Regions from separate parts of the Streptomyces sp. NTD107 genome, predicted to be linked through region 2. Evidence: riboswitches for the same ligand, from Rfam matches in the RefSeq annotation. Region 2 holds a riboswitch; the other holds the start of a gene.
The links. A riboswitch is a leader RNA that binds a small molecule or an ion and turns the genes downstream of it on or off. The one in region 2 is predicted to bind thiamine pyrophosphate.
Positions count from the first base shown of each region.

Region 1: linked by a shared signal. The riboswitch ahead of thiC (phosphomethylpyrimidine synthase ThiC) and the one ahead of thiO (glycine oxidase ThiO) in region 2 are both predicted to bind thiamine pyrophosphate.

Region 1 covers NZ_JCAJZV010000013.1:137,577-147,790, reverse strand. The annotation lists gene AC5WRL_RS23155 (sensor histidine kinase) at 1-1,271, shown strand, start outside; gene AC5WRL_RS23150 (SDR family NAD(P)-dependent oxidoreductase) at 1,329-2,072, shown strand; gene AC5WRL_RS23145 (SAM-dependent methyltransferase) at 2,094-2,894, opposite strand; gene AC5WRL_RS23140 (DUF2637 domain-containing protein) at 3,086-3,781, opposite strand; gene AC5WRL_RS23135 (BRO-N domain-containing protein) at 3,963-4,865, shown strand; gene AC5WRL_RS23130 (DUF4241 domain-containing protein) at 5,020-6,309, opposite strand; gene thiC (phosphomethylpyrimidine synthase ThiC) at 6,450-8,087, opposite strand; TPP riboswitch at 8,082-8,194, opposite strand; gene AC5WRL_RS23120 (YibE/F family protein) at 8,269-9,570, shown strand; gene AC5WRL_RS23115 (DUF5326 family protein) at 9,536-9,748, opposite strand; gene AC5WRL_RS23110 (cupin domain-containing protein) at 9,899-10,214, opposite strand, start outside.
Region 2 covers NZ_JCAJZV010000002.1:313,332-323,545, reverse strand. The annotation lists gene AC5WRL_RS05185 (deoxyribonuclease IV) at 1-269, opposite strand, end outside; gene AC5WRL_RS05180 (transglycosylase SLT domain-containing protein) at 329-1,183, opposite strand; gene pknB (Stk1 family PASTA domain-containing Ser/Thr kinase) at 1,483-3,480, opposite strand; gene AC5WRL_RS05170 (DUF4190 domain-containing protein) at 3,568-4,887, opposite strand; gene AC5WRL_RS05165 (thiazole synthase) at 5,004-5,810, opposite strand; gene thiS (sulfur carrier protein ThiS) at 5,817-6,035, opposite strand; gene thiO (glycine oxidase ThiO) at 6,032-7,204, opposite strand; TPP riboswitch at 7,201-7,312, opposite strand; gene AC5WRL_RS05150 (hypothetical protein) at 7,516-8,217, shown strand; gene AC5WRL_RS05145 (NAD(P)/FAD-dependent oxidoreductase) at 8,303-9,523, shown strand; gene AC5WRL_RS05140 (Rv2175c family DNA-binding protein) at 9,613-9,978, shown strand; gene thiE (thiamine phosphate synthase) at 10,116-10,214, shown strand, end outside.

The DNA.
Region 1 (10,214 bases), on a different contig from region 2:
GGGTGCACGGCGCCGGCTTCGGCGGCCTCTATCTCGCGGACAAGCCGGCCGGTGCCCCCTTCACCCCCGAGGACCGCCAGATGCTCCGCATCCTGGCCACCGAGGCCGGCATCGCGATCGGCAACGCCCGGCTGTACGAGGCGGTACGGCAGCAGGCCCGCTGGATGGACGGCAGCGTGGAACTGTCCGCCTCGCTGCTGGCCGAGGACATCGACAACGCGCTCGCGGTCGTCGCCGAACAGGCCAGACGACTCGCCGACGCCGACACCGGCCTGGTGCTGGTCCCCACCGACGGCACCCTGGAGATCGTCGCCGCCAGCGCCGGCCCCGGCGGCCCGCCGCTGATCGGCACCGCACTGCCCGCCGACGCCGACACCGTACGGCAGCTGCTGGCCGGCGAACCCGTCTTCATCGAGGACGCCGCCACCGACCCCCGGCTCACCGCCCGCCGCTTCGCCGAACACTTCGGCCCCTGCATGCTGCTCCCGCTCACCAGCGGCGACAAAACCCTCGGCGCCCTCGGCCTGCCCCGCGCCCCCGGCGCCGAGGTGTACTCCGTACCCGAGCGGGCGATGGCCACCCAGTTCGCCCAGCAGGCCGCGCTCGCCCTGGTGCTGGCCCAGGCCCGCGCCGACCGGGAGGCCCTGGCGGTGTACGAGGACCGGGACCGTATCGCCCGCGACCTGCACGACCTGGTCATCCAGCGGCTGTTCGCGGTCGGCATGCTCCTGGAGGGCGCCCGGCGCGCCACCCCGGCCACGGACACCGGGGAGCGGCTGGCCAAGGCCGTCACCGAACTCGACGCGACGATCCAGGAGATCCGCACCACCATCTTCGCGCTCCAGCAGCACCCGGACGAGGCGCACGCCGGGCTGCGCACCCGGGTGCTGCGGGAGACCGGCACCGCGGCGCAGGGTCTTGGCTTCGCGCCGTCGGTGTCGTTCACGGGGCCGGTGGACACCCGGGTGGGGGAGGGCATCACCCAGAACCTGATCGCGGCGCTGCGCGAGGCGCTGTCGAACGCGGCGCGGCACGCGCGGGCGAGGCGGGTGGAGGTGACGGTGGACGCCACCATCACGCTGCCGGACGGCCGGGAGGGGGTACGGCTGACGGTGGCGGACGACGGCGCCGGGCTGCCGGAGGGCGGCGCCGGCCGCTACAGCGGACTGCGCAACCTGGCCGACCGGGCCACCACCCTGGGCGGCTCGGCCGAACTGGTCCCGGGCCTGGAGGGGGCGGGGCTGGGGCTGGTGTGGGAGGTGCCCCTGTAAGTCGCCGTAAGTGGCTGGAGGATAACGATGCGCACGGGTACGGTCGCGCCCATGACAATCGGACGCACAGTGGTCATCAGCGGCGGTGGCACGGGGATCGGCTTCGCCACGGCGGACGTGTTCGCGCGCGGGGGCGACACCCCGGTGCTGATCGGGCGGCGCGCCGAGGTCCTGGAACGGGCGGCGGAGCGGATCGACGGCGCGGTGGCCGTACCCGCCGACCTGACCGACCCGGCACAGGTTGCGCGGGCGGCGGGCGTTATCGGGGAGCGGTTCGGCACGGTGGATGTCCTGATCCACAACGCGGGCGGCCTGGCCCCGGCCGGGCCCGACGATGCGAGCGACCCCCTGGCTGCGGCGGCGCACGAGTGGACCGAGTCGTTCCGGATCAACACGCTGACGGCGGTGCTGCTGACCGAGGCACTGCGCGACCGGCTGGCCTCACCGGGCGGCCGGGTGCTGTTCGTGTCCTCGATCGCCGCCTACCGGGGCTCGGGCTCCGGCGGCTACGGAGGGAGCAAGGCGGCCCTGCATCCGTACGCCTTCGACCTGGCGCGCCAACTCGGCCCGCGCGGCATCACGGTGAATGTGGTGGCGCCCGGGCTGATCGACGACACGGAGTTCTTCGGCGGCGGCCTGACGGAGGAGCGGCGTCGCGCGCGGGTGGCCGAAACCCTGACCGGCCGGGCGGGCGAGCCCGGCGATGTGGCACAGACCCTGCACTGGTTGTCCTCCCATGCGGCGGGCCACATCACGGCACAGACCATCCAGGTGAACGGCGGCGCGGAACGCGGCCGTTGAGGGGTGGTGGGGTGGGGCCGGCTACGGCTTGACGGCGAGGCCGACGACCAGCAGTTGCTGCCAGAGGGTGAGTTCGGAGCGGTGCTCCAGCACGGGCCGCCACTCGGCGGCGGGCAGGATGCCGGGCTCCAGGATGTCGAGACCGTCGAAGAGCGCCGTTATCTCCTCATCGGTACGCCAGCGGCCCCGGCCGAGCGAGCCCTGGAGCAGCCCCTCCAGCTTCGCCGACTCGGGGTCGCGGCGGCTGCGGAAGTGGCTGATGAAGAAGTAACTGCCGGACGGCACGGCTTCCCGCCAGAACCGCATCACGCCGTACGGGTCCTCGTCGTCGTTGAGGTGATGGAGCACGGCGGAGAGGATGACGCCGACCGGCCGGTCGAAATCTATGAGCCGCTGGAGGGCGGGGTCATCCCTTATGGCACGGGGGTCGCGCAGATCGGCCTGGAGGACGGCCGTCAGATCGTTCTCGGCGAGCAGCGCCCGGCCGTGGGCGAGCACGATCGGGTCGTTGTCGATGTACACGACCCGTACCCCGGAGGCGTGCCGCTCGGCGACCTGATGCACGTTGTCCGTGCCGGGCAGCCCGCTGCCGAAGTCGATGAACTGACGGATCCTGGTGGTGGCGGCGACATCTCCGACCGCCCGGATCAGGGCCTGCCGATTGTCGATGGCCATCTGCACCGCGCCGGGCAGCTTCACGATGAACTCGTCGCCGAACTCCCGGTCGACGGCGTAGTTGTCCTTGCCACCGATGAGGTAGTCATAGGTCCGCGCGATGCTGGGCCGGCTCAGATCGACCCCCGGGATGGCCTCGTCGCTCATCTCAGTCCCCCTCCGCAGACGGCGTGGTGATTGCTCGTCAGTTTACGGGTGATGAGGCTGGTGCGGGAGGGGTACGACCACGGCTGCGGTGAGAGCTGGCCACCTGATCCACAACCCCTGTGACCTGGAGGAATGCCGTAGGCCCTCGTCCCTGGTCAGAGCTGCGGCCGGACCTGGAAGGTGCTGTTCGGTCAACGCGTGGGCCTGGGCTGCGGGACCGCGTGCCGGGGTGGGTTGATCAGGGTGATCTGGCGCACCAGTTGGTGGAAGGCGACGAGCGCGGAGATCGGTGGCAGGCCGGCGACGGCCAGGTCGGTGACGGTGTTGGGGGCCTGCTCGACGCAGAGGTAGACGGCGAGGCCGGAGAAGAAGACCACCACGGCCCAGGAGTGCGCGGCCCGGCGCTGGTGGAGGGCGGCGCGCACGATGGACAGGGAGGCGACCAGCCAGGGGCCGTAGATCAGCACCGGCCACCAGCCGGTGAATCCGCTGGCGGTGGTCGGGGAGACCATCTCGCGCAGCGGCTGGTAGGAGATGAGCCCGCCGAGGACGCTGAGCATGGCGGCGATGGCGGTCAGGGACGCGGCGATCAGCAGGCTGCTCCAGCGCAGCCACTGCACCGGGCCGGGCCGCTTGGGCAGCGGCATCCGGCGCCGGGGCCGGCGGTGCCGGGCGGCGGGATCCGCGGCGTCGGCGGCCGGGGCGGCGGCAGGTGCCGGGGGCTGGTGGGCGGCCTGCGGGGCGGCCGTCTGGAGCAGTTGGGCGAGATCACCGTCGAACTGCCAGTTGCCGTCGCCGTTCCGGAGCAACTGCTGGGTGTCGTCCGCCTCGTAGAGCACTGATCCGTAAGGGGATTCGGGATAGGGCGAGGAATTCGGTGTGGTCATACCCCGCCAACGACACGCATTTGGCCGCGATGCGAAGCATTGGAGTGAATGTCCAGTTTATTTATTAATGAAACGATCAATGCCATTGTTGATCTTGAAATTGCGGCCGAGCACCCCACTACCGAGTGAACTTCAGTTCGTTCGCAGCAACTTGGATGAAACGCCCGCTTACCGTACAAACATGAATGAGCAGCAGCACCAGCGGCCACAGCGACACGACGCCATCGACATCGGCGACTTCGTCTTCGCCGCCACCGGCGCCCGCGTCCGACGGCTGACGACCCCGGACGGCGAACACTGGTTCCCGGCGGCGGACGTGTGTCGTGAGCTGGGCTACACCACGACGCGCAAGGCCCTGACCGACCACGTTCCGGAGCGGTTTCGCAAGCACCTGCAAGGTGTGACCAGAGGTCACACCTTGCGCAAACTGCCAGGTCAGCGCTGGCAAACTAGTTTGCAGATGGTCAGTCTCCAAGGCTTGCTGCTCCTGGTGACCGGCTGTACCAAGCCCGCCTGCGCGCCCTTCAAGGAGTGGATGCTCGACGTCATCGTCACCATCCAGCGCGAGGGCACCTACACCCTCCCCGAAGCCGAGATCCAGCCCGCCGGCCCCGGCACCCCCGTCGCGTACGCCATGCCGCCCCAGGTCGCCGAGGCCATCGTCCGGTTGGAGGAGCGGGCCCTGCGGCGTGATGAGGCCCAGGCCGCCGCGCAGCGGGAGATGGCCGACGCGCTGCGCTCGGTCGCCGACGTGCTCGGCGGGATCCAGGAGCAGCTCGCCGCCGGCCCGCCGCGATTGCCCGGGCAGCGCCCGGCGCCCCGCCTCGAAGGGCGGGGCGCCGAGGCGTTGCTCGCCGGGTGGCGGGCTCGACTCACCGTCACCGACGATGTCTGGGCGGTCGCCGTGCTGCTCGCGCCCGTGCTGGTCGCCGAGGGGCGGGTGAGCTGGCCCGTGGACGAGATCGCCGCCCGCGCCGGGCTCACCTCGGCGCGGACGCACGACAGTCTGCGGTTTCTCCTCAAGCGGCACTGCATCCGGCAGATAGGCGTCCTGCACAACGCCCCGGTGTACGCGCTCTACTGATCAGCCTGCCCCGCGTCGATGTCAGCGGCAGATACACCCGGTTCCCGGCCTCCGCGAACTCCGCCGACTTCCGGTCCATTTCGGCCCTGATGTCGTGCGAGATCTTCATCGAGGAAAGCGACAGGTCGCACAGGCTCGTCGGGACGCGGAGCGCTCAGAGCAGCCGTAGATCGGGCAGGTAGCTGACCACGACCACGACACTCACGGGCTTTCCCGTGCTCGCACGTCCGAGCCACACGGGATACGTGCCGTCGCCGCCGGTGTAGAAGGAGACGAGGTCACTGCCGGTTGCCTCGTCCGTGGTGCGCAGATACCCGCCGCTGATGGTTTCTCCGGCGTTGTCCTCCTGCTCCACGAGGTGGCGCCGGTACTTGTCCGCGAGTCGTTCCCACCCCGAGCCATCGGCGAAGGCTCCCGTGGCGGCGTCCGTGTCGAAGCCGAATATCTCGTCCTCACGCAACAGCCTGACGTCGTCCTGCTCAGCCGGCGCCAGCTCCCACGAAACGGCCGGCTCTTCCCCCAGCAGGAGGCGGACGGCGACATCCTCCTCCACAGCGGTGCGTGTGTCCTCGTACTGACTCTCGTAGGCGACCACAGCAGCCTGCATGAGGTGCTCACCCGAAGGGATCCGCTTGGACAGCTCGCGGCCGGCACCGTGGCCCCCGGTGAGCGGATCCGCGACGACCAGCCTGCCGCTGGGCAGGCGAAGAGTCGCGATGTCCCGGATCGCGCTGACCGTCATCTCCGGCTCGAAGCTCGTCGCGATACGTGTGCCCGGCTCGAACAACTCGTTGAGATGGGCCGCTCGGGTCGGACCCGGAGGAAGCCAGAGGGAAGACCGACCATCGGCGACGCGGTGCGCGCACCGCGCGTCGGCCTCGCTGTCGGTAGCGTCCACGAACTCCGGCTGCCGCCCAGTCGGCAGCGGCTGCGACAGGAGCAACTGCCGCACCCCGTATACGCCGAACGTCTCCCTCGCATGCCATCGCTTCTCTTCGGGAATGTCCGCGAGCGTGTGGCGTGACGGTCCTTGGTCCCCCTCCGGCTCGCTCACCCTGCGCCCCTTTCCGTCCGGGAAAAGATCCACAGAGGTACGCCCGGCTCCGGAGGCGAACTCGCCCTGCTCCTCGGTGTCATAGCGCCATTCCCCGAGGTGGCGCAGGAACATGCGCCCGGGTTCCAGCAGACGCCAATCCCCCTCCATGGTCCGCCGACCCTGATCGTCGTACGCCCATGCGCCCACGTGAGAGTCGCCCCAGGCCACCAGGTGCACCTCGACCGGTGAGGTACGGCCCTCCAGCCGGTGCACCATCACATAAGGCTTCCCCGCACGGTCCCGTGCCTCGGCATCGGCACGCGAGAGCGGGTGGACCACGGTCCGGGCGGCAAGGTCCCATCCCTCCGCGAAGGACACCTTCACCGTCTGCTCACCATCGCCCATCATGCCTCCCGAGCTGCGCCGATCCTGCTCCCGCTGTTTCGAGGAACCATAGGCGTGGCGTGTGACAACAGCCGGGGACGGTTGTGAATGAGCAGCGCGACAGGCGGTGCCCGGATCAGCCGACCGCGGGCACCGCCCGCAGATCAGTCGGCGATCGGCAGGTACACCCGGTTCCCGCCGGCCGCGAACTCCTTCGACTTCTGGAGCATCCCCTCCGCGATCTCCTCCGGTGTCGCCCCCTCGGCCGCCGCACCGCCGAACCGCTCTGTGATGCTTCGGCTGATCTTCATCGAGCAGAATTTGGGCCCGCACATCGAGCAGAAGTGCGCCGTCTTCGCCGGTTCCGCCGGCAGGGTCTCGTCGTGGAACGCCCGTGCCGTGTCCGGGTCCAGGGACAGGTTGAACTGGTCCTCCCAGCGGAAGTCGAAGCGCGCCCGCGACAGCGCGTCGTCCCACCGCTGTGCCCCCGGGTGGCCCTTCGCCAGGTCCGCCGCGTGCGCCGCGATCTTGTACGTGATGACGCCCGTCTTCACGTCATCCCGGTCCGGCAGCCCCAGGTGCTCCTTCGGCGTCACGTAACACAGCATCGCCGTCCCCCACCACCCGATCATCGCCGCCCCGATCGCCGACGTGATGTGGTCGTACGCCGGCGCGATGTCCGTCGTCAGCGGGCCGAGCGTGTAGAACGGCGCCTCCTCGCAGATCTCCTGCTGGAGTTCCACGTTCTCCTTGATCTTGTGCATCGGCACATGGCCCGGGCCCTCGATCATGGTCTGCACCTCGTGCGACTTGGCGATCCGGTTCAGTTCGCCCAGCGTCCGCAACTCCGCGAACTGCGCCTCGTCGTTGGCGTCCGCGATCGACCCCGGCCGCAGCCCGTCGCCCAGCGAGAAGGTGATGTCGTACGCCCGCAGGATCTCGCACAGCTCCGCGAAGTGCGTGTACAGAAAGCTCTCCTCGTGGTGCGCCAGGCACCATGCCGCCATGATCGAGCCGCCGCGCGAGACGATGCCCGTCGTGCGCCGTGCCGTCAGCGGTACGTACCGCAGCAGCACCCCGGCGTGCACGGTCATGTAGTCCACGCCCTGCTCGGCCTGTTCGATCACCGTGTCGCGGAAGATCTCCCAGCTCAGCTCCTCCGCCCGGCCGCCGGTCTTCTCCAGCGCCTGGTACAGCGGCACGGTGCCCACCGGTACCGGGGAGTTGCGCAGCACCCACTCCCTGGTGGTGTGGATGTCCTTGCCCGTCGACAGGTCCATGATGGTGTCGGCGCCCCACCGGGTGGCCCAGCGCATCTTCTCCACCTCCTCCTCGATGGAGGAGGTGACGGCGGAGTTGCCGATGTTGGCGTTGATCTTCACCAGGAAGTTCTTGCCGATGATCATCGGCTCGGCCTCCGGGTGGTTCACGTTCGCCGGCAGCACCGCCCGCCCGGCGGCGATCTCCTCGCGCACGAACTCGGGGGTACGGTCCTCCCGGAGCGCCACGTACTCCATCTCCTCGGTGATCTCCCCGCGCCGGGCGTACGCCAGTTGCGTCAGCCCGTCCCCGGGGCGCCGGCGCGCGGCGCGTTCCGCCAGCCAGCCGGCGCGCAGCGGCGGCAGCCCGCGCCGTACGTCGGTGGTCACGCCCGGGTCGGTGTACGGCCCCGAGGTGTCGTACAGCGTCACCTCGTGCCCGTCGGTGAGATGCACCCGGCGCACCGGGACCCGCAAGTCGGGGCGGGATCCGGTGAGATATCCCTTGTGCGAGCCGAGCACACGTGTGTCCTGCTTGGTCATGACGACCCAACTCCCTACGCCGGCATTACCCGGTACCAGGTTCGGCGGTCGGCGCAGCCCGTCAGCGCCCTCTCAGCCCCGTGCTCGGAGCTCCCGCGATGTCACATAAGCGGGCACCACGCTAACGGCTCACCGGCCCCGCTGAACAGAGCACCCGGGATTCTCTTGCGATGATCGGCGCGTGACAGACACCCCTGGACCCAGCGACAGCCACGGCCACGGCCACGCCCACGCCCACGCCCACGGTCATGGCCACAGCCACAGCCACGGACCGCCGCCCCCCGTCTCGACGCATCTGCGCCGGGTGATAGCGGCGGTGCTGATCCCGTTCACCGTGGCGGTGGTCGGCGGTCTGCTGCTGTTGTGGCCCGGTGGCGCGCCCACCGCGGGCGACGAGCACACCGGCGTCGGCTTCGACCAGCAGTTCGAGGAGGCGAAGGTCACCGCCGTCGAACGGCTGGACTGCGACCAGCTGGGAGTGCAGGTGCCACGCGGGGTGGACGCGACGGCGTGCGAGCAGGCCACCGTCGAGGTGACCAGCGGCCCGCACAGCGGCCGTACCTTCCACGAGGTGGTGCCGCCGGACGCCACCCAGCGGTTCCACACCGGGCAGAAGGTGATCGTGGCGTACGCGCCCAACGCCCCCGAGGAGCTCCAGTACAGCGTCACGGATGTGGACCGGAAGTTCCCGATCCTGCTGCTGGCCGCCGTCTTCGCGGTGGCGGTGGTGCTGGTGGGGCGGCTGCGCGGGCTGCTGGCGCTGATCGGTCTGGTGGTCAGCTTCGGGGTGCTGACGCTGTTCATCCTGCCCGCCATCCTGCACGGCTCGAATCCGCTGCTGGTGGCGGTGATCGGCGGCAGCGCCATCATGCTGGTGACGCTCTACCTGTGTCACGGCGTGAACGCCCGCACCTCGGTGGCGGTGCTCGGCACGCTCATCTCGCTCGTCCTGATCGGGCTGCTGGGCTCGCTGTTCACCGCGTGGGCGCATCTGTCCGGAAACACCGATGACCAGACCGGCCTGATCCACGCGCTCTACCCGGGCATCGAGGTGCGCGGCCTGCTGCTGGCCGGCATCCTCATCGGCTCGCTCGGCGTCCTGGACGATGTCACCGTCACCCAGACCTCGGCGGTGTGGGAGCTGAAGGCGGCCGAGCCGAATGCCGGCTGGCTCAAGCTCTACCGGGCCGGCATGCGCATCGGCCGGGACCACATCGCCTCGGTGGTCAACACCCTGGTGCTCGCGTACGCGGGGGCGGCGCTGCCCCTGCTGCTGCTGTTCACGGTGGCGAACGCGAGCGTGGGCACGGTGGCGTTCAGCGAGCTGGTGTCCGAGGAGATCGTACGGACCCTGGTCGGCTCGATCGGTCTGGTCGCGTCGGTGCCGGTCACCACCGTGCTGGCGGCGCTGGTCGTCAGCGCCGACCGGCCCCCGTCCGCGGACGCCGCTACCAGCCGCCGCCGGAGGAGGAGGAAGAGGTGAACTTCCGCACGATGAAGATCAGCAGCGCGATCAGTGCCGCGCACACCAGGATCTTGAACATCAGACTCATCACCCACGTGAGCACCGAGGTGATGAGGCCGCCGAAGACCACGAGCACGATGGCGGGAATGGCGACCCAGCGCACCCACCACGGCAGTGACCTGAACAGTTCTTTCATGACGCTACGGCTCCTCAATCCGCTCTCCGGCATCCCCCGGCACCGTTGTCTCGATGCTAAGCGGACCGGGGAGCGGACGGGAGGCCCGGCGGCCCCCGTCCTCCCCTGACCGTCCCCTGAGGGGACCCTGAGACCCGGGGGCCCTTTCTCTCACCCCTCGGGCGGAGAGAAGATCACCATCACCCGCAGATCTTCCGTAATGTGGTGGAATTTGCACGGGGTGTGCGCCGGGACATAGACGACACTGCCACGCGCCACCCGCGAGCTCTCGGCACCCACCGTGATCTCGGCGTGACCGCTGGCCACGAAGTACAGCACATCCTGCCGCTGCGGCCCCTGCCCGTCGGTGTCTCCCACATTGAGCGCGTACAGCCCGGCCGACATATTGCGCTCACGAAGAAACCGCAGATAGGCACCGTTGTTGGCGATCCGCTCCGCCTCCAGCAGATCCAGCCGGAATTCCTTC
Region 2 (10,214 bases):
AGTGAATGCCGCAGCGAGCGCACCGAGCGCTCGGCGGTGGCCGGGTCGGCTGAGCCCGGGTTGATCAGATACGGGGCGTGGACGTACGCGGGCAGCCGCCCCGCCGCGCAGGCCGTACGGAACGCCTCGTCCTGGCGCGGATCGCCGGGCGGGGTGGCCCAGCCGCGCGGGTTGGCGACGAAGACCTGGAGGGTTTCGGCGCCCATGGCGGTGGCGTACGGAATGCCACGGGCGGCCAGGCCCCCGGCTACGGGGACGTGGCCGCCCATGGGATTGCGGTCGCGAGAAACGGATGTCACCCGGTCAGCTTGCCAGGTGTACGCGCCACTCAGTACGGGCCGTTGACGTTGTCGATCGAACCGTAGCGGTGCCAGGCGTAGTTGGCGGCGGCCACAATGTTGGCGACCGGGTCGTAAAGGCTGTTGGCGGTGCCTTCCACGTGATACGTGTCGAAGGTCGGCTGAATTACCTGGAGCAGTCCGATGGACGGCGTGCCATTGATCCAGTTGATGTCCCAGTCGTTGATCGCGTTGGGATTGCCGCTGGATTCCCGCATGATGTTGCGGTACAGGCCGTCATAGGAGCCCGGAATTCCGTGCTGGGCCATGATGTCCAGCGCCTCACGGATCCAGCCGTCCAGGTCATTGGTGTAGGTGGGGGCGGCCGGTGCCGCGGGGGCGGCGGGCTCGGCGGCCGGGGCCGGGGCCTCGGGGGCGGCGGTGATCTCGGCGGCGGCGGTCTCGGCGTCCTGGAGCGCCTGCCGCTCGGCGGCCCGGCTGGCGGCCTGCTCGGCGGCCACCCGCTCGGCCTCGGCCTGCTGCCGCGCCAGCTCCTGGGCGGCGTGCTCGGCGGCTATCCGCTCGCTCTGCCGGGTGTGGGTCTCGGGGGCCAGCGCCCGCAGGGTCTTCTGGAGGGACTGGGCCACGTCCTGGGAACCGGCCGCGTCGGCCTCGGCGGCGCCGTGGTCGCCGCCGTGCTGCCGCTGACCGGGGATGTCGTTGGCCTTCAGCACCCAGGCGACGGACGGGGCGGAGCTGTCCGTGCCGGTGGGCTCAGCGGCGCTGGCGGTGGGCACCAGGGTAAAGGCGATGGCCGCCACGCCGCAGCCGGCGACAGCGGTCGTGGCGGACTTCTGAAGCCGGGACAGCCGACTTCGGCGGGGAGCGGGGAGCTGAGCGGTCATGCGGGGGACCTCACGTTCTCGCGATTACTGCGACGGCCTTTCGTAGCAGCAGCGGAAAACCCCGCGCAAAGGTCACGAATACTAATGCGGGTAGTGCTGGAGGCAGGGCGGCCATGAGGGATCACGGAGGCTTTCCCCAGGGTTGTCCCCGAGATTTCCCGAGCTTTTTACGGCCCTCGGCGCTCATTCGGAAAACACTAAGCAGCGTCGTATGTGACCGACGCCCTATGGCGCGCATCACACCGGCGGGGGCGCACCGTGGTCAGGAATGTGACCCCCGCCTCAGCCCGGACCGCCGCTCAGCGGACCCAGATGGTGATGGTCGATCCGCGCGGGGAGCTGTCCCCGCCGTAGACGGACTGATTGAAGACGTTGCCGGTGAAGAAGAGGCGGTTCACGGACACCTCGAAGCCCGCCTCCTCCAGGATCCGCCGGGCCTCGCTCTCCGACTCGCCGCGCACATCGGGCACCACGATCATCTCCTGGCCCTTGGAGATGGTGAGGGTGATGACATCGCCCTCACCGGCGCTCTCGCCGGCCCCGGGGGACTGTTCGGCGACGGTGCCCGACTCCTCCTCGGAGAACACCCGCTCCGGCGCGATCTCCACCTCGAACCCGGCCTCGGTCAGCCGCTGCATCGCGGTGCCCTCCGCCACGCCCGTCACATCCGGGACATCCAGCTCCGGGCCCCGGCTGACCACCAGGGCCACCGCCGCGTCCGGGCGCTTTTGCGTACCGGGCGCCGGGTCGGTGGAGATCACCGAGCCCAGCGGCACCTCGGTGGAGAACTCCCGGGTCTCGGCGCCCGGCGTCAGGCCCGCGTCCGCGAGCTGCGCCTTGGCCTCCGCCAGCGGGATGCCGCGCAGATTGGGCACCGTGGCCACGGCCGGGCCCTGCGAGACGGTGATGGTGACGGTGGCGTTCTTGCGGACCCGCTCGCCGCGCGCCGGATCGGTGGAGATGACGTGGCCCGCGTCCACGGTCTCGTGGTACGCCTCGGCGACCGTCACCTTGAGCCCGGCGTCGCGCAGCGTCTGCTCGGCCTCGGCCTGCGGCACCCCGTACACGCCGGGGGTGGGCAGGAACTGCCCGGAGTTGATGTACCAGATCCCGGCGCCGATCCCCAGCACCGCCAGTACGGCGCCGACCAGCGCCAGTACGGCGCGGCGCGGCAGCCGGCGCCGTTCCGCCGGGGCGAAGTCCTCGTCCTCTTCCCCGGCCGGCTCCTGCCGCAGCAGCTCGATCCGGGTGGTGTGGCCCACCACGCCCCGGTCCGGGCCGTCGGGGGCGGTGGCGCGGACGCCCGCCGGGCGGGGCACCACGCTCGTACGGTCGTCCGGGCCGACGCCAGAGCCGGCCGGCGGCTTCCGTACGGTCTCGGTGGCCGCCTCCGGCTCCGCCGTCCCGGTGGGCTCCGTGGCGCCCGGCGGCTGGTTGTCCAGCTCCTCGTCGGTCAGCTCGGCGCGTATCTCCCGGACCAGCGCCAGCATCGCCGCGGCGTCGGCCGGCCGGTCCTGCGGGGTACGGGCGGCGGCGCGCGTCACCAGGGTGTCCAGGCCCGGGGCCAGCCCCGGAACGCTCTCCGAGGGCGGCGGCACATCGCGGTGCACATGCGCGAACAGCACCTGGGCCGCCGAATCGCCGCTGTGCGGCTTGGCGCCGGTCAGCAGCTCGGACAGCAGCACCCCGCAGGCGTAGACGTCGGCGCGCTGGTCGGCGGTGCCGTGCTCGATGCGCTCGGGGGCCAGATAGGAGACGGTGCCCAGCAGCGTGCCGGTGTCCGCCGAGGTCTGGTTGTCGACGCCGCGTGCCAGACCGAAGTCGGCGACCTTCACCCGGCCGTTCTCGCCGATCAGTACGTTCTCGGGCTTGATGTCGCGGTGGACGAGCCCGGCCCGGTGGGCGGCGGCCAGGCCGGCCAGCAGCGGCTCCATGATGTCCAGCACGGCGCGCGGCGCCAGCGCGCCGCGTTCGCGCAGCAGATCGCGCAGGGTGCAGCCGGCCACGTACTCCATGGCCAGATAGACGTAGTCGCCATCGCGGCCCTGGTCGAGCACGCCGACGATGTTCTGGTGGTCGAGGCGGGCCACCGACTTGGCCTCGCGGATGAAGCGCTCGGTGAACTCGGCGTCGTCCGCCAGCGAGGGGTGCATGACCTTGACGGCGAGTTCGCGTTCGAGGCGGGTGTCCACCGCCCGGTAGACCGTGGCCATGCCGCCGACGGCGATCCGCTCGGCCACGCGGTAACGGCCGTCGAGTACATGCCCGATCAGCGGGTCCTGGAGGGTGGTGTCCACGGCGCCCGAGTCTACGGTCTGCCGTGGACACCCACCCGGCCGCTGCACCCCTGTGAGCAGGACCGCAGCAAAACGGTGACGGAAGTGTCAGCTGCCCGTTGCCAGTCCGAGCAGGTCGCGGATCTCGATCTCGATGTCCACGCCCAAGGTGTCGTACCCCTGGGTGTAGTTGTTCCACACCGTCGCCTCGTCGGTGGCACCGGCCATGTCCTGCCAGTGCGGCAGGCTCGTCTCGCGGGCGGCGATCAGGTCGGCGACCAGTGCCTCCAGCTCGGTGTCGGACCAGGTGGCGGCGGAGAGCCCGGCGATCTCGTCCTCGATGGTGGAGGCCATGTCGGCGGCCCACTCCTGGTTCGCGGGGACGTCCTCGTCGGTCGCCGGCTCCTCCCACACCGTGGTCTCCAGCGGACCGGTGATCTCCAGGTAGTTCAGCGCGTCGGCGCTCAGCGTGCTCTCGTCGGGGCGGAGCGAGGCGGACATCGACCGGCTGTCGCCGCGCCCGAAGAAGCACAGGATCTCGCGGTCGCCCGCGCCCCAGCTGGCGAGTTCGGGGTGGTAGTAGAAGATCTGGGTGTCCTCGTCGAGCGCCCAGGTGTCCAGGATGTACGGCTGGACGAGCCTGTTGCACTCGGTGTCGGCGATGTCCACCAGCTCATCGGTGCCGGGGAAGGAGTCGTACCCGCTGACCTGGTAGGTGCCGAACGCCTCGGCCTCGTGCGGTACGTCGCAGGGGTAGAGGGTGACGTTGAACTCCTCGCCGCCCTCCTCGTCCTGGTACTGCTCCAGGCCGCTGGTGTCGAAGCAGTCGCCGACGGCGATGTCGAAGACGGCGATCTGCTCACCGTCCGCCGGGACGTCGCGCTCGGGGGCCTCGGTCTCGGTGTCCCCCTCGGTCGGCGGCGCGCTGGGGGAGGGGGTGGCGGACGCCTCGCTGTCGTCGTCCGCGAAGACGAACACCGGTACGAGGATGGCCAGCAGCACGATCTGGGCGGAGGCCAGCGCGATGCCGGCGATGGCCAGCGGCTTGCCGCGTTCCCCGGTCTTCTTGACCTGGTTGATGCCCAGGATGCCGAGGATCAGCGCGACCGGGGCGAGCCCCAGCAGGCCGGTGATCAGCGCGCCGACGGCCAGACCGTTGGTCTTGTCCGACGACGGCTGGGGCTGCGGCGGGTAGGGCTGTCCGTACGGGGGTATGGGGCCGCCGGGCATGCCCGGGCCACCGGGGCCACCGGGCGGGGGGTAGCCGTAACCCGGCTGGGGACCTGGCACCGGCGGCTGCCCCGGGTAGCCGTAACCGCCGCCGGGCGGTGCGGGCTGGGGCGGCACGCCGGGCGGCGGTGTGGCGGAGGCGTACGGATTCTGGCCGTGCTCCGGTCCCGGCGGCGGTGGTTGCGGCGGTGTGCTCACGGTCGATCTCTCCTTCAGCTGCCGCCCAGGAGAGGGCCGTACATGGCCCGGCAATCCCCCGTAGCGGACAGAACGATCCCCCCCAGGTTTGTGGATCGTATATCAGTACGATCCGATCAATATGCTGGTCGCTCCGGGTCCAGCTCCGCCAGCCCCTCCAGCGGCGAGGACGCCAGCGCGAAATGCCGGCGCGGAATCCGCCCCGCACCGAAAGCCAGCCGCCCCGCCGCCACCGCGTACCGCATCGCGCGCGCCATCTCCACCGGACGCCGCGCCCGGGTCACCGCCGACGCCAGCATCACGCCCGCGCACCCCAGCTCCATGGCCAGCGACGCGTCCGAGGCGGTGCCCGCGCCCGCGTCCAGGATCACCGGCACCCCGGCGCGCTCGGTGATCAGCGAGAAGTTGTGCGGATTGCGGATGCCGAGCCCCGAGCCGATCGGCGAACCCAGCGGCATCACCGCCGCGCAGCCCGCCTCCTCCAGCCGACGCGCCAGCACCGGGTCGTCATTGGTGTACGGGAGCACCGTGAAGCCGTCGTCCACCAGGGTCTCGGCGGCGTCCAGCGTGGCCACCGGATCGGGGAGCAGGGTGCGCTCGTCCGCGATCACCTCCAGCTTCACCCACTCGGTGCCCAGCGCCTCGCGGGCAAGCCGCGCGGTCAGCACCGCCTCCCCGGCGGTGAAGCAGCCCGCGGTGTTCGGCAGCGGCTCGATGCCCAGATTCCGCAGGATGCCGAGCACCGAGCCCCGTACCCCGGGGTCCACCCGGCGCATCGCCACGGTCGTCAGCTGGGTTCCGGAGGCGGCCAGCGCCCGCTCCAGGACCTCGGGGCTGGGCGCGCCGCCGGTGCCCATGATCAGCCGGGAGGTCAGCCGCAGCGGGCCGAGCACCAGCTCATCGTTCTCCTCGGATGTGGTCATCGGTGGTCAGCCTCCCTGGACGGCGGTCAGGATCTCGACCCGGTCGCCCGCCGCCAGCGGCGTGCCGGCCCAGCGGGTACGGGGGATCACGCACTCGTTGACGGCCGCCGCGACCCCCGCCCCCGTACCGGTGGACAGCAGTTCGGTGATCACGGCGGCCAGCGTCGTACCGGGGGCCAGCTCGCGCGGCTCGCCGTTGACGGACACCGTCACGCTCGCGGTCATACCGGCACCACCGAGGGGAAGCGCAGCGGGCTGAACGGCCGGGCGATCGCCGGAAGCTCGCCGGTGACCAGCGACTCGGCGAGGACGTCCCCGGTCAGCGGGGTGAGCAGCACCCCGTTGCGATAGTGCCCGGTGGCCAGGTGCAGCCCCGGCAGGGCGGTGGGGCCCAGCAGCGGGGCGTTGTCCGGGCTGCCGGGGCGCAGCCCGGCGCGGCACTCGCGCAGCGGCAGTTCGGTGATGCCGGGCACCAGGTCGTGGGCGTCGCGCAGCAGTTGGTAGACGCCGCCGGCGGTCACCGTGGTGTCCCAGCCGTGCTCGTACGAGGTGGCGCCCACCACGAGTTCGCCGTCCGCGCGTGGCACCAGATAGACGGCCGAGCCGCGCACCACCGCCCGTACCGTGCGGGAGAGGAAGGCACCACCGCCCGGCGCGGGCGGCATGCGCAGCCGCAGCACCTCGCCCTTGACCGGGCGGACCGGCGGCGCGATCCCGGGCGGCAGCCCGGGCAGTTCACCGCTGTGGCTGCCGGCGGCCAGCACGGTACGGGCGGCGGTCAGCGCCGTACCGTCCGCCAGCACCGCCCCGGCGGCCCGGTCACGGAGCACGGTCAGCTCGCGGACCCGGGCGCGGTGGAAGGTGACCCCCGACCGCTCGCAGGCGGTCAGCAGGGCGGCGGTCAGCCGGCGCGGATCGACCTGGTGGTCGCCGTCCACCCGCAGCCCGCCGCGTACCCCGGGGGCCAGCATCGGCTCAAGGCGGCGGCATTCGCGGCCGGTGAGCCACTGCGAGTGCAGCCCGCAGCGCTGCTGAAGGGCGTGCACCTCGCGCAGTTGCGCGCGATCGTCGGCGTCCAGCGCGACGGCCAGGGTGCCACAGGCGCGGTAGCCGATGCCGGTGCCGGCCGCCGCCTCCAGTTCGGCGGCGAAGCCGGGGTAGCGGGCGGCGGAGGCGAGGTTGAGTTCGAGGAGCGGCTCCTCGCCGTGGTGCAGTTCGGTGACCGCCGCCAGCATGCCGGCCGCCACCTGGGCGGCGCCGCCGCCGGGGCTGGGATCGGCGACCGCGACGCGCAGCCCGCGCCCGGCGGCCCGCCAGGCGGTGACCAGGCCGATGACGCCGCCGCCGATGACCAGGACATCGGGGGTCAGTGAGGGTGACGATGACGCAGACATGACCGCGTGGCTGCTCCCTTCGCCGGCATGACCCGGATCAGGTTCGTACGGTCGGAGGCCGTCCGCCTCCCTCTCAGCCCGGACCGCCGGGCTCCCGTGTGCTCTGTTGCCCGACACCCTAGTACGGGCGGGCGCGGGAACGGAAAGTCCATTGAATCTCGACACTTCCTCCTGTCACGTGCAGGACTTCCTCAAACCGGCTACATGTTCGCGACTGGAAATGTATGAGGCATCGGCAAAGGCCGCTTAAATTCGTGGGGTCAGGGATCGGCGGGCGCGCCGATCGCACCATGTCCCATCAGGAGAAGAGCATGTCTGTACGGAAGTTCCGCCGTTCCCTCGCCGTCGGGCCGGCGCTGGCGCTTGCCATAACACTGAGCGCCTGCGAATCCGACACCTCCGACAACGGAAGCGGAACCACCGACGACGCCAAGGGCCAGGACACCTCGCAGGTGGACGGGGAGACGGAGTCCGGTGCCGAGGGCGGGTCGGAGAACGGCGACGCTGATGCCGGCGACGAGGACGACGCTCCGGACCCGGCGGGCCCGCAGACCTATGCACTGGGGGAGTACAGCTATCCGATGACTTTCCCGGTCGGTGACACGGACGACAACGACACGGAACTCACCCTCCAGCTCACCGTGGAGCGGATCGAGGGCGGCACCCACGAGGACATCGAGGGCAGCCCGGCCGCGGATGAGTGGCCTGCCATGCACGACCCCTACTTCGTACTCACCACGATCAAGAACGCCGGCGACACGGACACCTTCGGCATCGCCCCTTACCACAGCGTGCAGATCGTCACCGACGACGGTGGCCCCTTCGGCTACGTCAACTCCACCGGCGCCACCGGGCTGCCCGAGTGGTGTGCCGATGATCCTGACCTCGCCCCGGTGCTGGCACCGGGTGAGGCCGCCACTGTCTGCCTCGTCTATGCGGTCGGCCACGGCGTGAACCTTGTCGGCGCCCACTACGGGGACAGGGGTCACGATCTGACCTGGACCGTCAACTGATCCAGCCGGTCGGCCGACGTCAGCACCGGGCGGTCCCTGGGAGCGTGGGATCCAGGGCCCGCCCGGCACGCCGTAGGGTGACGGCGTGGAAGAGGAAGACCGGGTCGTCATCGCCGGGGCCGGGCTCGCCGGCACCCAGACCGCCGTGCGGCTGCGCGAAGCGGGCTGGGCCGGCTCCATCACCGTCGTCGGAGCCGAGCGGCACCGCCCGTACGACCGCCCGCCGCTGTCCAAGGACGTGCTGCTCGGCAAGGCCGAAGGCGCGCCCCTCGACGTGGACTTCGACGCCCTCGGCATCGAACTCCTGCTGGATCGCGCCGCCACCGGCATCGACGCCGCCGGGCGCGCGCTGCGCACCGACGCCGGGCCCCTCCCGTACGACCACCTGATCATCGCCACCGGCGCCGAGGCCCTGGCACTGCCCGGCAGCGCCGGCGTACCCGGCGTCCACGTGCTGCGCACCCTCGACGACGCCGCCCGGCTGCGCCCGCTGCTGACCGCCCGCAGCTCCCTGATCGCGGTCGGCGCCGGCTGGATCGGCGCCGAGGTCGCCACCGCCGCCCGCGCCGCCGGGGCGCCCATCACCGTCCTGGAAGCCGCCGCCCACCCGCTGCCCGGCGCACTGCCGCCCCAGCTCACCGAGCCCATGCGCCAGTGGTACGCGGACGCCGGCGCCGAACTGCGCACCGGCGCCCGGGTGGCCGCCGTCCGGCCGGGTGAGGTCGAGCTGGCCGACGGAGAGCTGCTGCGCGCCGACGCCGTGCTCATCGGCATCGGCTCCCGCCCCGCCACCGGCTGGCTGGCCGGCAGCGGCGTCGAGCTGGCCGACGACGGCTCGGTGCGCGCCGATGACCGGCTGCGCACCTCGCTGCCCAGGGTGTACGCGGTGGGCGACTGCGCCTCGTTCCCCTCGGCCCGGTACGGGCGCCGGCTGCTGGTGCACCACTGGGACAACGCGCTGGCCGGGCCGGCCACCGTCGCCGCGCAGCTCACCGGGACGGCCGGCCCGGCGTACGACCCGGTGCCGTACTTCTGGAGCGAGCAGTTCGGCCGCTTCGTCCAGTACGCGGGGCAGCACGGCCCGGACGACACGCTGCTGTGGCGCGGTGACCCGGCCGCCGAGGGCACCCCGGGCGCCGCCTGGTCGGTGTGCTGGCTGGCCGCGGACGGCACGCTGCGCGCGCTGTGCGCCGTGGACCGGCCGCGCGACCTGGCCCAGGGCCGCCGGCTCATCGAACGCGGCGCCCGCCTCGACCCGGCGCGGGCCGCCGACCCCTCCGTACCCCTGAAGAACGCGCTGCTCTGAGCCCGCCCCTGCCGTCCCCGGCCGGCCCGCCGTCCCTCCGGTGCCACTCCCCGATGACGGCTGTCGGTGAGAGGTGGCAGGCTTGAGGCGTGACCGAGATTGATGCGAAAACCGATGCTCTCGTCTCCGAGTGGCTCCACCTCCCCGACATCGCCGAAGTTCTGGACGTGGAAGTGACCCGGGTACGGCAGCTCGTCAAGGAGGGGCAGCTGATCGCCGTACGCCGGGGCGAGAACCGGACGCTCCAGGTGCCGGCCGCCTTCATCGGGGAGGGCAAGGTCGTCAAGGGCCTGGCCGGCACCCTGACGCTGCTGCGGGACGACGGCTTCACCGACGAGGAAATCCTGGAGTGGCTGTTCACCCCCGACGACAGCCTGCCCGGCACCCCCGCCGACGCCTTGCGGGAGAACCGCGGGACCGAGGTGAAGCGGCGGGCCCAGGCACTGGCCGTGTAGGCCACCACCCGGGCCACTGAGAGCACCAGCACCAGCACCACACCAGCACCAAAACAAACGCACCACCAGCGGTGGCGCGGCGCCCACCCGCGCCGCGCCACCGCGCACCACCGACACACACTCACCGAGGGGGAGCCGTGACCGACGGCATCGCCGGCGCCCGGCTGTATCTGTGCACCGACGCCAGAAAGCGGCAGGGCGACCTGCCCGCCTTTCTGGACGCGGTGCTCGCCGGC